Regions from separate parts of the Streptomyces sp. NPDC031554 genome, predicted to be linked through region 2. Evidence: riboswitches for the same ligand, from Rfam matches in the RefSeq annotation. Region 2 holds a riboswitch; each other region holds the start of a gene.
What was found. Region 2 has a riboswitch for S-adenosylmethionine ahead of thrC (threonine synthase). Riboswitches for the same ligand answer to the same signal wherever they lie in the genome.
Positions count from the first base shown of each region.

Region 1 (4,221 bases), on a different contig from region 2:
CGCAACGCGCCTACTTCCGTCGGTGGGGCGTGATCCCCGCGGACGTGTTCGACGGCGTGCCGCACTCCGCCCTCACTCCTTTCACCGCCCTGTTCGTCCACGGCGGCTGGGTGCACCTGCTGGGCAACATGCTCTTCCTCCACGTCTTCGGGGCGATGACCGAGCGCCGGATGGGCCGCGTCGAGTTCACGCTCTTCTACCTCGGCTGCGGCGCCCTGGCACTGCTGGGGTACGCCGCCGCCAACGCCGACTCCGGACAGTCCCTGGTCGGTGCCTCCGGGGCGGTCTCGGCGGTGCTCGGCGCGTTCCTGTACCTGTTCCCCCGGGCCCGCGTCACCAGTCTCCTGCCGTTCCTGCTCTTCCTGCCGCTGCGGTTCCCGGCCTGGGTCGTGCTGCCCTTCTGGGCGGCGCTGCAATGGGTGGCGGCGGGCCGCGCCGGGGAGGGGCCGGGCGTGGCGTACCTGGCGCACCTGGTGGGCTTCGGGCTGGGCTTCGGCTACGCGTGGGCCCGCTTCACCCGGCCCACCAGTGCCGTGGCGGGCGGCGTCCGCCCGTGAAGGAGCGGCGTCCGGTGCGTGCTCCCGGCGTGCCGGCCGGAGTCCCTCGTACGGGACGTGCCGGGGACTTCGGCCGGTGCGGCGAGCGTGCGTGCCGGGCGTCGCGACGGGGCGGACGTCGCCTGTCGCGGCACTAGAGTGGGCGGCAGCCCAGCTCCGGCCCCCGAGGGAGAGAACCAGCCGTGATCACCGCGATCGTCCTCATCAAGACCAGCGTGGACCGGATCCCCGAGATCGCGGAGTCGATCGCTTCGCTGGAGTCCGTGAGCGAGGTGTTCTCCGTGACCGGCACCTACGACCTGATCGCCATGGTGCGGGTGCGGCAGCACGAGGACCTCGCCGAGGTGATCCCGGGGCGGATCAGCAAGATCCCGGGCGTGGAGGCGACGGACACGCACGTCGCGTTCCGCACCTACTCGCAGCACGACCTCGAGGCCGCGTTCGCCATCGGGCTGGACTCCTGACCCTGCGGGGCGCCGCCCCCTGCGGGGAGGCCGCCGGCTACACCGCCGGGACGCAGCGGCCGTCCTGCGTGCGGTAGCGCCACTTCGCACCCTCGGTCACCAGTTCCCGCACCGCCGCCACGAAGCGGTCGACGTGCTCGTCGGGGGTGCCCGCGCCGAAACTCACGCGGATCGCGCTGAGGGACTCCTCGCCGGGGGCCGCCCCGGGGGCGCCGCACTCGCCCCCGCCGCGGGGGTCGCCGCCGAGGAGGGTGCGTACCAGGGGGTGGGCGCAGAAGAGGCCGTCGCGGACGCCGATGCCGTGCTCGGCGGAGAGCGCGGCGGCGAGGTGGGAGCTGTTCCAGCCGTCCACCACGAAGGAGATCACGCCGACCCGCGGCGCGTCGTCACCGAAGAGGGACAGGATCCGCACCCCGGGGACCCGCGCGAGGCCGGTGCGGACCTTCTCCACGAGGTACCGCTCGCGGGCCACCAGGGTGTCGAAGCCCGCCTCGGTGAGGGCCCTGCAGGCGGAGGCGACGGCGTGGGCCCCGATGACGTTCGGGGAGCCGGCCTCGTGCCGGGCGGCGCCCTCGTGCCACTCCACGTCCACTCCCCCGTCCTCGCGCCGGGTCACCCTGCGGCTGGCGCCGCCACCGGCGAGGTACGGCTCGGCCTCCCGCAGCCAGTCGGCGCGGCCGGCCAGCACCCCGGAGCCGAAGGGGGCGTACAGCTTGTGGCCGGAGAAGGCGACCCAGTCGACGTCGAGGTCGCGGACGGACACCGGGTGGTGGGGGGCGAGCTGGGCGGCGTCCAGGACGATCCGGGCGCCGTGGGCGTGGGCCGCGGCGGCCAGTTCGCGTACGGGCCACAGCTCGCCGGTGACATTGGAGGCACCGGTGACGCAGACCAAAGCCGGGCCGTGCCCGTCGCGGCCGGCGAGGGCCCGCTCCAGGGTCGCCACGGCCTGCCGCGGGGTGCGCGGGGCGTCGAGGAAGGTGACCCGGGCGTTCTTCCAGGGCAGCAGCGCGGCGTGGTGCTCGGTCTCGAAGACGAAGACCTGGCAGCCGGCGGGGAGGGCGGCGGCCAGGAGGTTGAGGGAGTCGGTGGTGGAGCGCGTGAAGACGAGCTGGTCGTCGGGCCGGCAGTCGAGGAAGTCGGCGACCGTGCGGCGGGCGTTCTCGAAGAGGTCGGTGGAGAGCTGGGAGAGGTGTCCGGCGCCGCGGTGGACGCTGCCGTAGTAGGGGGCGTAGGCGGCCACGTCGTCCCAGACGCGCTGGAGGGCGGGCGCGCTGGCGGCGTAGTCCAGGGCCGCGTAGCCGATCTCGCCGCCGGTGACGAGCGGGACGGTGACGTCCCGCCCCAGGACGGGCAGCGGGGTGCGAAGCGTCGGGTCGGCGGCAACGGTGGAGACGGACATGGCTGAACTCCCGTGAGAGGCAGGGGTATTCACCACGCGAGCGACTACGGCTCGAGCGCGGGGAAGAGTGAAGAGGGATGCGGAGGCGGGGCTCTGCGGCCCTAGTGCATTCGCTTGCTCACGGAGGGCTCCTCGACGACCAGGACCCCTGCCCTCGCTCGGTCAGAAGCGTGCGAGGGGTCCGCGCTTGCCGTGGACCTTTCTGTCCACGGCCTGGTCTTCACCCGGGGCACCCCGCCACGGACGGAGGGTTGCCGGACAGTCGGCCGGGGCCTCATGACTGTCACTCATGACCTGGTACAGCATCTTGCCACACGATCACCGGCGCGCAAGGCGCGGTCCGTTCCCTGAGACGGCGGGAGTCCGGACCGCGCCCCGCCGACCGCTGTCCCGGTCCGGGCGCGGGTGGCCGTGTTCGGCGCGCGGGCGGCCGTGTTCAGGCGTGGGTGGCCGCCGCCCAGCGCTCCAGCGTCCGCTTCGCCGCCCCCGAGTCGAGGGACTCCGCGGCCCTGGCCATGCCGGCGCGCAACTGCTCGGCGAGCGGCGCCCCGGTCGGCTCCAGGGCGACCAGGGCGGCCGCCGAGTTCAGCAGGACGGCGTCGCGGACCGGGCCCGTCGCGCCGTCCAGCAGCCTGCGCGCCACCTCGGCGTTGTAGGAGGCGTCGGCACCCCGCAGGGCCTCGACGGGAACGAGGTCGAGGCCGACGTCGCGCGGGTCGAAGGACTCCTCGGTCACCTTGCCCTCACGGACCACCCAGACCCGGGAGGTGGAGGTCGTCGTCAGCTCGTCGAGGCCGTCGTCACCGCGGAACACCAGCGAGGAGTGGCCGCGTTCGGCGAAGACGCCGGCGACGATCGGCGCCATCCGCGGGTCCGCCACGCCGACCGCCTGGGCCCGGACCCTGGCCGGGTTGGTCAGCGGGCCCAGCACGTTGAACACCGTGCGGATGCCCAGCTGGCCGCGCGCGGCGCCCGCGTGGCGCAGCGCCGGGTGGAACGTGACGGCGAAGCAGAAGGTGATGCCGGCCTCCTCGGCGACCTCGGCCACCCGCCGCGGGGTCAGGTCGAGGCGGACGCCGAGCTTCTCCAGGACGTCCGAGGCGCCGGAGGCGGAGGACGCGGCCCGGTTGCCGTGCTTGACGACCTTGACGCCGGTGCCGGCGACGACGATCGAGGACATCGTGGAGATGTTGACCGTCTTCGCGCCGTCGCCGCCCGTGCCGACGATGTCGACCGAGGGGCCGGGCACCTCGATGACGTTCGCGTGCGCGTACATCGCGCGGACGAGTCCGTTGATCTCCTCGACGGTCTCGCCCTTGGCGCGCAGCGCCACCACGAAGCCGGCGATCTGCGCGTCGGTGGCCTCGCCGCGCATGATCCGGTCCATCGCCCACGCCGTGGCGTCGGCGCTCTGGTCGTGGCCGGACAGCAGGGCGTTCAGCACCTCGGGCCAGGAACGGTCCGCCGCGGTGTCGCCTCCGGCGGGGGTCACAGCGCTCATAAGCCGCTCCTGGGTCGATGGGGTCCCGCTCCGCGGGACGCGCGTCTCTACGGTTCCACCCTATCCAGCCGCGGACAGGGCGAAGGGCCCCGTCCGTACACCGGACGGGGCCCTTCTGGGGTGCGTGGCGACGCAGTGATCAGTGGTGGCCGTGGCCGCTCGTGATCTCCTTGTACTCCTCGACGGTCGGCTTGGCGATCTGGCTCTCCTCGCCGTAGTACGCCTTGCTCAGCTTGGCGCGGACCTTCTCGGTGCGCTTCACCTTGCGCTCGACGCCGTTCTCGTCGACCGTCGGGCCGA
Region 1 covers NZ_JBVIKX010000018.1:26,983-31,203, forward strand. Annotated here, with positions in the region: gene ACZ5FU_RS32505 (rhomboid family intramembrane serine protease) at 1-557, shown strand, start outside; gene ACZ5FU_RS32510 (Lrp/AsnC family transcriptional regulator) at 740-1,021, shown strand; gene ACZ5FU_RS32515 (aminotransferase class V-fold PLP-dependent enzyme) at 1,059-2,420, opposite strand; SAM riboswitch class IV at 2,599-2,715, opposite strand; gene trpD (anthranilate phosphoribosyltransferase) at 2,857-3,921, opposite strand; gene qcrB (cytochrome bc1 complex cytochrome b subunit) at 4,061-4,221, opposite strand, start outside.
Region 1: linked by a shared signal. The riboswitch ahead of ACZ5FU_RS32515 (aminotransferase class V-fold PLP-dependent enzyme) and the one ahead of thrC (threonine synthase) in region 2 are both predicted to bind S-adenosylmethionine.

Region 2 (4,221 bases):
CGTTGAACCACTTGACGGTGCCCTGAGCCATGCCTAACTCCCCTATTACTGGCCCTTGCACAGATCCGCGCTTCGCGGATCCGGGTCAGACCTCACCCCCCAGTTGGTTGGGGGCGTGCGCCGGAACGCGTCGACCGCGGCCGAATGTATCTGTCCAACTGCCCTCTGCAACAGGTCAATCGGGCGAGAATTCTGGACGCGGAGAGTCCGCGGAAGAGTGAGAGTTCGCCCGGATCCAGGGCAAGTCGGGCCCCACAAAGGGAATCAAAGGCGCAAAACACATGCACACTTTGGCTACTTCTCATCGCCCGCCCCGGCGGAACTCATATGCGGCCGGCATGCGAGGGGCGGCGCGTTCCCCAACTCTACCGCGCTCAACCACACTGAATTGCCCCCTCCGCTTCTCTCGCGGAGGGGGCAATTCGATGAACTCTCGGTCATTGACATTACCGACGGTTACTACCGGCGGGTACGGAACACCGCTCAGCCGCCGGCCACGGCCGGGATGATGGAGACGCCGGCGCCGTCCGGGGTCGCCGTGTCCAGCCCCTGCTCGAAGCGCACGTCGTCGTCGTCGACGTAGACGTTGACGAACCGGCGCAGCTTGCCCTGGTCGTCCAGGACGCGGGCGGCGATGCCGGTGTGGTTCTTCTCCAGGTCGGTGATGACCTCGCCGAGGGTCGCGCCCTCGGCCGGGACCTCGGCCTTGCCACCGGTGTAGGTGCGCAGGATGGTCGGGATGCGGACGGTCACGCTCATGCGAGGCCAGCCTCTCGGAAGGAGTCCAGGGTGGGACGGATCGTGGCGGTGAGGCCGGTGCCGGCCACCGCGTCGAGGGTCTTGAGGCCGTCCCCCGTGTTGAGGACGACGGTGGTCTTCGTCGGGTCCAGCAGACCGTTCCCGATCAGCTTCCTCGTCACGCCGACCGTCACACCGCCGGCGGTCTCCGCGAAGATGCCCTCGGTCCGCGCCAGCAGCTTGATCGCGTCGACCACCTGCTCGTCGTCCACGTCCTCCACGGCGCCGCCGGTGCGGCGCGCGATGTCCAGGACGTAGGGACCGTCCGCCGGGTTGCCGATGGCGAGGGACTTGGCGATGGTGTTCGGCTTCTGCGGGCGCACCACGTCGTGGCCGGCCTTGTAGGCGGCGGAGACGGGGGAGCAGCCCTCGGCCTGCGCGCCGAAGATCTTGTACGGCTTGTCCTCGACGAGGCCGAGCCCGATCAGCTCCTGGAGCCCCTTGTCGATCTTCGTGAGCTGCGAGCCGGAGGCGATCGGCACGACGAGCTGGTCGGGGAGCCGCCAGCCGAGCTGCTCGCAGATCTCGTACGCCAGCGTCTTGGAGCCCTCGGCGTAGTACGGCCGCAGGTTGACGTTGACGAAGCCCCAGCCCTCGCCGGCCGGGTCGCCGATCAGCTCGGAGCAGAAGCGGTTCACGTCGTCGTAGTTGCCCTCGATGCCGACGAGTTCGCCGCCGTAGATCGCGGCCATGACGACCTTGCCCTGCTCCAGGTCGTGCGGGATGAACACGCAGGAGCGGAAACCGGCGCGGGCGGCGGCGGCGCCGACGGCGCCGGCCAGGTTGCCCGTGGAGGAGCAGGACAGGGTGGTGAAGCCGAAGGCGCGGGCGGCCTCGATGGCCTGGGCGACGACACGGTCCTTGAAGGAGTGCGTCGGGTTGCCGGAGTCGTCCTTGACGAACAGCTTGCCGGGGTCGACGCCCAGCTCGCGGGCCAGGTTGTCGGCCTGGACGAGCTTGGTCCAGCCGGGGTTGATGTTGGGCTTGTCCGCCACGTCGGCCGGGACGGGCAGCAGCGGCGCGTAGCGCCAGATGTTCGCGGGGCCCGCCTCGATGCGCTTGCGGAGCTCCTCGGTCCCGTAGGACGAGAAGTCGTACGCGATCTCGAGCGGGCCGAAACACTCCTCGCAGGCGAAGACCGGGCCGAGGGGCACGCGGTGTCCGCACTCGCGGCAGGAGAGCGCCGCGGCGGGACCGAGGTCGACGGAGTTCGTGGTGCTTGCAACTGTCTGCGCAGCCATGTGAGGCGAGGCCCTTTCTCCTCATCTTCCTCACGACGCATCTCGCCGTGAGACGGATTTGGCACCTTCCCTAGCCGGGAGCCTCGCCACATCGGTGTGACGCGTGGGCGGTCACACCTGGCGGCGCGCGCGGCTGGAGGGTTGCCGGGGCTTCATCGGGCCGTATCCCTCTGCCCCTCTGGATGAGCGGTATGAAGTTGTGAACAGCGGCCACCTCGGACATGCGATGGTCATCCGCGTTGTTCAAGACTGTAACCGAAGGCCAGGACAGTTGAGACAGACGTCCGAACCGCGAGATGGATCACATGGTCACCTCCCGTGCACCGCGTGTGATCACGACAGTGAGGAGCCGCAGACCGTGCTGAAGGAAGCCGAGACCTGGCTGGCCACCCGCTCCTGGTCCGTGACCGACCGCCCGCTGCACCGCGTCCTGGCCGCGAAGCGCGCCTCGGGCCAGTCGGTGTCCGTCGTCCTGCCCGCCCTGAACGAGGAGGAGACGGTCGGCGACATCGTCGCGGTCGTCCGCCACGACCTGATGCAGCAGGTCCCCCTCGTCGACGAGATCGTCGTCGTCGACTCGGGCTCCACCGACCGCACGTCGCAGGTCGCCGCGGCGGCCGGGGCGCGCGTCGTCCACCGGGACGAGATCCTGCCCCGGATACCGGCCGTGCCCGGCAAGGGCGAGGTGCTGTGGCGGTCGCTGCTCGTGACGAGCGGGGACATCGTCTGCTTCGTCGACGCCGACCTCAGGGAGTTCTCCTCCGACTTCGTCTCGGGGATCGTGGGCCCGCTGCTCACCGACCCCGGCGTGGACCTGGTCAAGGCGATGTACGACCGCCCGCTGGGCGGCGCCGCGGGCCAGGGCGGCCGGGTCACCGAACTGATGGCCCGCCCCCTGCTCAACATGCACTGGCCGCAGCTGGCCGGCTTCGTGCAGCCGCTCGGCGGCGAGTACGCGGCCCGCCGCGGCCTGCTGGAACGACTCCCCTTCCCCGTCGGCTACGGCGTGGAGCTGGGCATGCTCGTCGACGCCCTGCACCTGGTCGGTCTGGACGCCCTCGCCCAGGTCGACGTCGGCGTCCGCAAGCACCGCCACCAGGACGGACAGGCGCTCGGCCGGATGGCGGCGGCGATCTACCGCACCGCGCAGCTCCGGCTGGCCCGCGGGCACCTGATCCGCCCCGCCCTCACCCAGTTCGAGCGGGGCGCGGACGGCTTCGAGCCGCGCACCCACTCCGTGGACACCGAGGAACGGCCGCCGATGGCGGAGATCGCCGAGTACGCGGAGCGCAGGGTCGCCTAGCCGGTGGCGGGCCGGGCCGGGCGCGGGCGGCCGGGCGCGGGCGCGGCACCCGGTCCGGTGGCCGTATACGGCCGGACATGACCCGGTCACGGACCGCATCCGTACGTTTGAGCGTTTACGGACCGGGCTAGGTTGTGGCGTATGGCTTCCACGCGTGCTGCTGTTGCTGAGGGTGCTCAGGTGCTGGTCGCGTCCAACCGCGGCCCGGTCTCCTACCAGGTGCGCGAGGACGGTTCGCTGCACGCCAGAAGGGGCGGCGGCGGACTGGTCTCGGGCCTGTCGGCGATCGGGCCGGACGCGGGCGCCCTGTGGGTGTGCTCGGCGCTCTCCGACGACGACCGCGAAGCGGTGCGGCGCGGGGTCGGTGAGGACGGCGTCCGAATGCTCGACATCCCGGCCGACGTGCACGCCGACGCGTACAACGGCATCGCCAACTCCGTCCTGTGGTTCATCCACCACCTGCTGTACCAGACCCCGCTGGAGCCCGTCTTCGACGCGGAGTTCCGGCGCCGGTGGGCGTCGTACGAGACGTACAACCGGGCCTTCGCGGAGGCGCTCGCCGAGGAGGCCGGGGAGGGCGCGGCGGTCCTGGTGCAGGACTACCACCTCTGTCTGGTCCCCGGCATGCTCCGCGAGCTGCGGCCCGACCTGCGCATCGGCCACTTCTCGCACACGCCGTGGGCGCCGGTGGACTACTTCGCGCTGCTCCCCTCCGACATCCGCGAGCGGCTGCTGCGCGGCATGCTCGGCGCGGACCGCCTGGGCTTCCTGACCCGGCGCTGGGCGGACGCCTTCACCGCGTGCTGCGCGGAGTTCACGGGCGGACCGGGCGGCACCGAGATCGGGGTGCACGGCCTGGGCGCCGACGCCGACTTCCTG
Region 2 covers NZ_JBVIKX010000004.1:484,282-488,502, forward strand. Annotated here, with positions in the region: gene ACZ5FU_RS14165 (cold-shock protein) at 1-31, opposite strand, end outside; gene ACZ5FU_RS14170 (MoaD/ThiS family protein) at 484-759, opposite strand; gene thrC (threonine synthase) at 756-2,039, opposite strand; SAM riboswitch class I at 2,058-2,228, opposite strand; gene ACZ5FU_RS14180 (glucosyl-3-phosphoglycerate synthase) at 2,398-3,342, shown strand; gene ACZ5FU_RS14185 (alpha,alpha-trehalose-phosphate synthase (UDP-forming)) at 3,484-4,221, shown strand, end outside.

Region 3 (4,221 bases), on a different contig from region 2:
CCCCGAGGCGGCGGCGTCGGTCGTGGTGGCGGCGTCGCTGTCACCACCGCAGGCGGCGAGCCCGGTGGCCAGGGTGGCGACGGCGGTCGCCGCGGTGATGCCGCGTATCAGGCTGCGTCGGGTGATGTGGAGAGACATGGGCTTCCTTTGTCACTTGTCGCTTGTGGCTTGTGGCTTGTGGCTTGTCGCCGGAAGAGGGGTGCCGTGGGGGGAGCCGTGGGGCTGCGGGGGAAGTCGTTCCGCCGGGCCGGGAGTCGTGGAGCGGGGGGTGTCAGAGCACCTTGCCGAGGAAGTCGCGGGTGCGTTCGTGGCGCGGCCGGTCGAGGACCTCGGCGGGCGGGCCCTGTTCGACGATCCTTCCGCCGTCGATGAAGACGACCCGGTCGGCGACCTCGCGGGCGAAGCCGATCTCGTGGGTGACGATGACGAGGGTGGTGCCGCTGGTCGCCAAGTCCTTGATCACGGCGAGTACTTCGCCGACGAGTTCGGGGTCGAGGGCGGAGGTGGGCTCGTCGAAGAGGATGACGCCGGGACGCAGGGCGAGGGCGCGGGCGATGGCGACGCGCTGCTGCTGGCCGCCGGACAGCTGTCGGGGGTAGGCGGACGCCTTGTCGGCGAGGCCGACCCGGCCGAGGAGTTCGCGGGCCAGTTCCCGGGCCTCGGTCCTGCCGAGCCTGCCGGTCGCCACGGGGGCGGCGGCGACGTTGTCGGCCACGGTGAGGTGCGGGAAGAGGTTGAAGTTCTGGAAGACGAACCCGATGCGGCTGCGCTGGGCGAGGATGGCCCGTTCGCTCAGCTCGCGCAGCCGGTCGCCGTGCCGGCGGACGCCGATCGGCTCGCCGTTGACGCTGACGTGGCCGATCTCGGGCTTCTCCAGGTGGTTGATGACCCGCAGCAGGGTGGACTTGCCGGAACCGGACGGGCCGAGGACGACGGTCACCTCGCCGGGCCGCACGGTCAGGTCGACGCCGTCCAGCACCCGGTGGGCGCCGTACCACTTGTGCACGCCGTGCACCTGCACGGCGGCGGGCCGCACGTCGGCCGGCACGGCGGTCCCGGCGACTCCGTCGGTCTTCGCGTCCGCGGCGGTCCCGGCGACTCCGTCGGTCTTCACGTCCGCGGCGCTCCCGACGGCCCCGTCGGTCTTCGCGTCCGCGGCGGTCCCGACGGCCCTGCCGGCCGTGACGGTCCCGGTGGTCTCGGCGGTCATACGGCGGCCTCCCTGCGCGCACGCTCCCGCAGGTCCCGCAGGCCGGTGCGCAGTCTCTGCGACGGGGTCGGCGGCAGGGAGCGCACGGCGCCCCGGGCGTAGTACCGCTCGACGTAGAACTGGATCACGGACACGAGGCTCGTGAGGATCAGGTACCAGACGGTGACGACCAGCAGCAGGGGCACGATGTCGCCGGGGTAGGTGGAGCCCATCGACTGGGCGGTGCCGAACAGGTCGAGCAGCGACACGTAGAAGACCAGCGAGGTGCTCTTGATCAGGCCGATCAGCTGGTTGACGTAGGCGGGCGTGATCGACCGCAGGGCCTGCGGGAAGACGATCCGCCGGAAGCGGTAGCCCTGGGGCAGGCCCAGCGCGGACGCCGCCTCGTGCTGGCCCTGGTCGACGGAGAGGATGCCGCCGCGGACCACCTCGGCGGCGTAGGCCGCCTCGTTGAGGCTGAGACCGATCACGGCGATGGCCATGTCGGTGGCGAGCCGGGACTCGTCGAAGGTGAAGAAGGCGGGTCCGAAGGGGACGCCGACGCTCAACGTCTCGTACAGGGCGCTGAAGTTGTAGAGGAACAGCAGCACGACGATCAGCGGGACGGAGCGCAGCGCCCAGACGTAGGTCCAGCTCGCGGCGCGCAGCACCGGGCTCCGGGAGAGCCGGGCCAGGGCGAGCAGGATGCCGCCGAGGAGGCCCAGCACCGCGCTCCAGGCCGTCACTTCGAGGGTGACCAGCAGTCCGTCGAGGATCGTCGGGCGCAGGAACCAGTAGCCGAAGCGGTCCCACTGGTAGAAGGGGTTCGTGACCAGCCCGTGGACGAACTGGGCGGCCAGGACCAGCACGACCGCGGTGGCGATCCAGCGTCCGGGCCGGCGCAGCGGCTGGACGCGCTGCGCGGTGAGCCGCGGCTGCGGCGGGAGGTCGGCGGACGGCGCCTCGGCGAGGGCCACGGCGCCTGGGGGTTCACTCATGAGGGGGCTCCGGCGGGAGTCGGGGCACCCCGGATCACGGCGGGCGTGCGCGGCCGCGCCGGCCCGGCGGGGCGGTGGGGACCGCTCGGGGCCGGGCCGGCGCGCACGGCGTGCGGACACGTGTGCGGAACCGGGGTGGGGCGGGCAACGGCACACCGCTCGGGCGGTGTGCGTCGGGAACGCGGGGCGGGGCGAAGGTGAGGTTCAGCCCCGACAGCGGGCACGGCCCGGTGCGGTACACAGTGCGCTGCTCACGCGCAGGAGATCCACGGCGCGGTCGGCGACGAGGACCGCGGGGAACGGCCGTACGCGGCCCCGGAGACGGCGGGGAGCCGTCCGAAGAGCTGCGTTCATGGCCGTCACCGTCACTGTCCGGCCCCGTGGGGCCCTCGCGCTTACCGAAACGTCTGCCGAAACGTCATCCGGTCCGGTCGTCACCTGGGGCACCCCACCGCCGAGCGAGGGTTGCCGGTCAGCAAGCCAGGGCTTGTCGCTGACGCTCATGACCGTTCTGGTCCGTAAGTTAAGACAGCCGCCCCGGCGAATGTCAACGCCGGTCCGGCAGGTGGACCGACTCAGGGCCGCTCCACCTGCGCCTCCGCGCTCGGGGCGGGAGTGGCGTGGGCGGTCCAGTCCAGGATCTGGACTGCCGATCCGGCGGCTTCCAGGCCTTGGCAGCGGGCCCGGTGGCGGCGGCCGGCACCGTCGAGGTCGAGCCGGCCGCCGAAGGCGGGGTGGGCGGTCAACCGGCGTGCGTAGGACCACAGTTCGGTGAAGCCGGCGATGCGGCGCACGGCGTCCGCGTCGAGGTGATGACGGTGCACGGTGTCGAGCTGGACCAGCGTCACCCACAACTCGACGTCCGCCGCGCAGATCTGTTCCCCCAGCAGGTAGGGGTGCGCGCCGAGTCCCTGGTCGAGGACGCCGAGCGTGCCGAGCAGCGTGTCGAGGGCCTCGGTACCCGCCGCCGCTCCGGCGTCGGCCGCTCCGGCGCGCTGTGCGGCGTCCTCGACGCCCAGGGCGCACATCCGCTCGACGGCCTCGATCTCCGACTCCCGGCCGCACGGGTACAGCGAGGTGCCGCCACCACCGAAGTGCCGGGCGAGGTCGCGGGTGATGTCGGGGGCGTGGGTGGAGACGATCCGCCCGGACCAGTCGTCGCTGAGGACCGGTCCGAGGGCGGGGCCGGTGTAGTGGTGGGCGCTGGCGTCGTACAGCGGACGCAGGTGCGCGTGCCCGCCGTCCGGACAGTCCGGGACGGCGGGCAGGAGGGTCACGGGACAGGCCCGGTCCAGGCCGAGCAGGCCGTGGACGACCGCGATGCGCAGGCCGTCGGGGTCGGCCGGGGAAAGGTGGAGCCGGTAGCGGCGCGGCACGGCGTAGTGGCCGCTGCGCGCGTCGTGGCCGATGCGGCCCCGGAAGGCGGGGGCCGGCCGGGCGGACGGGTGGGCGGCCTGCGGTGTGACGGACATGACTCTCCCCTGGGGCGGGCGCGTGCGGGACGCGCGGCGGCTGCGACGTGGGACGGGAGGGCGCGGGCCGGGTCCCGCGCACGCCGCGGGAGGGCGGTGCCGCGGGGACACCGCCGAGGGGGCGGCGCACGGGGAACGGGCCGGTTCAGCCCTGGGGCATCGCGCTGCAGACACGCAGCAGGTCGATGTGGCGGCGGGAGGTGAGAAGGGGTGACGACGGCGCCGTGCCGCTCGTGCGGCCGTCGGCCGACTCACACCCCATGTTTCCCTACCTTTTCACTAGGATTCCCGGTTCCGAGTGTCGAGCCACCCCCGGCCGCCGTCAAGAGGGCGTCCACGAGATGGGTCGGGGGGGGGTGAAGAGGGGTCGCGGGGAGAGGTCACGAGGAGCAGCCGTGGAGCAGGCACGGGGAGAGGTGCGGAGGGGCCCGCGGAGAGGGACCGCGCCGGGTCCGGCCCGGTCCCCCGTCGGCGGTACGCGCCGGGGCCGCCCCGCCGTTCACTCCGTGGCCGTGGGGTCCGGCAGCCGGTACACCGACACGTGGGAACGGGACTCGGCGGT
Region 3 covers NZ_JBVIKX010000008.1:110,840-115,060, reverse strand. Annotated here, with positions in the region: gene ACZ5FU_RS21610 (transporter substrate-binding domain-containing protein) at 1-138, opposite strand, end outside; gene ACZ5FU_RS21605 (amino acid ABC transporter ATP-binding protein) at 272-1,036, opposite strand; gene ACZ5FU_RS21600 (amino acid ABC transporter permease) at 1,207-2,187, opposite strand; SAM riboswitch class IV at 2,574-2,695, opposite strand; gene ACZ5FU_RS21595 (glutathione S-transferase C-terminal domain-containing protein) at 2,763-3,659, opposite strand; gene ACZ5FU_RS21590 (putative leader peptide) at 3,805-3,921, opposite strand; gene ACZ5FU_RS21585 (class I SAM-dependent methyltransferase) at 4,159-4,221, opposite strand, start outside.
Region 3: linked by a shared signal. The riboswitch ahead of ACZ5FU_RS21600 (amino acid ABC transporter permease) and the one ahead of thrC (threonine synthase) in region 2 are both predicted to bind S-adenosylmethionine.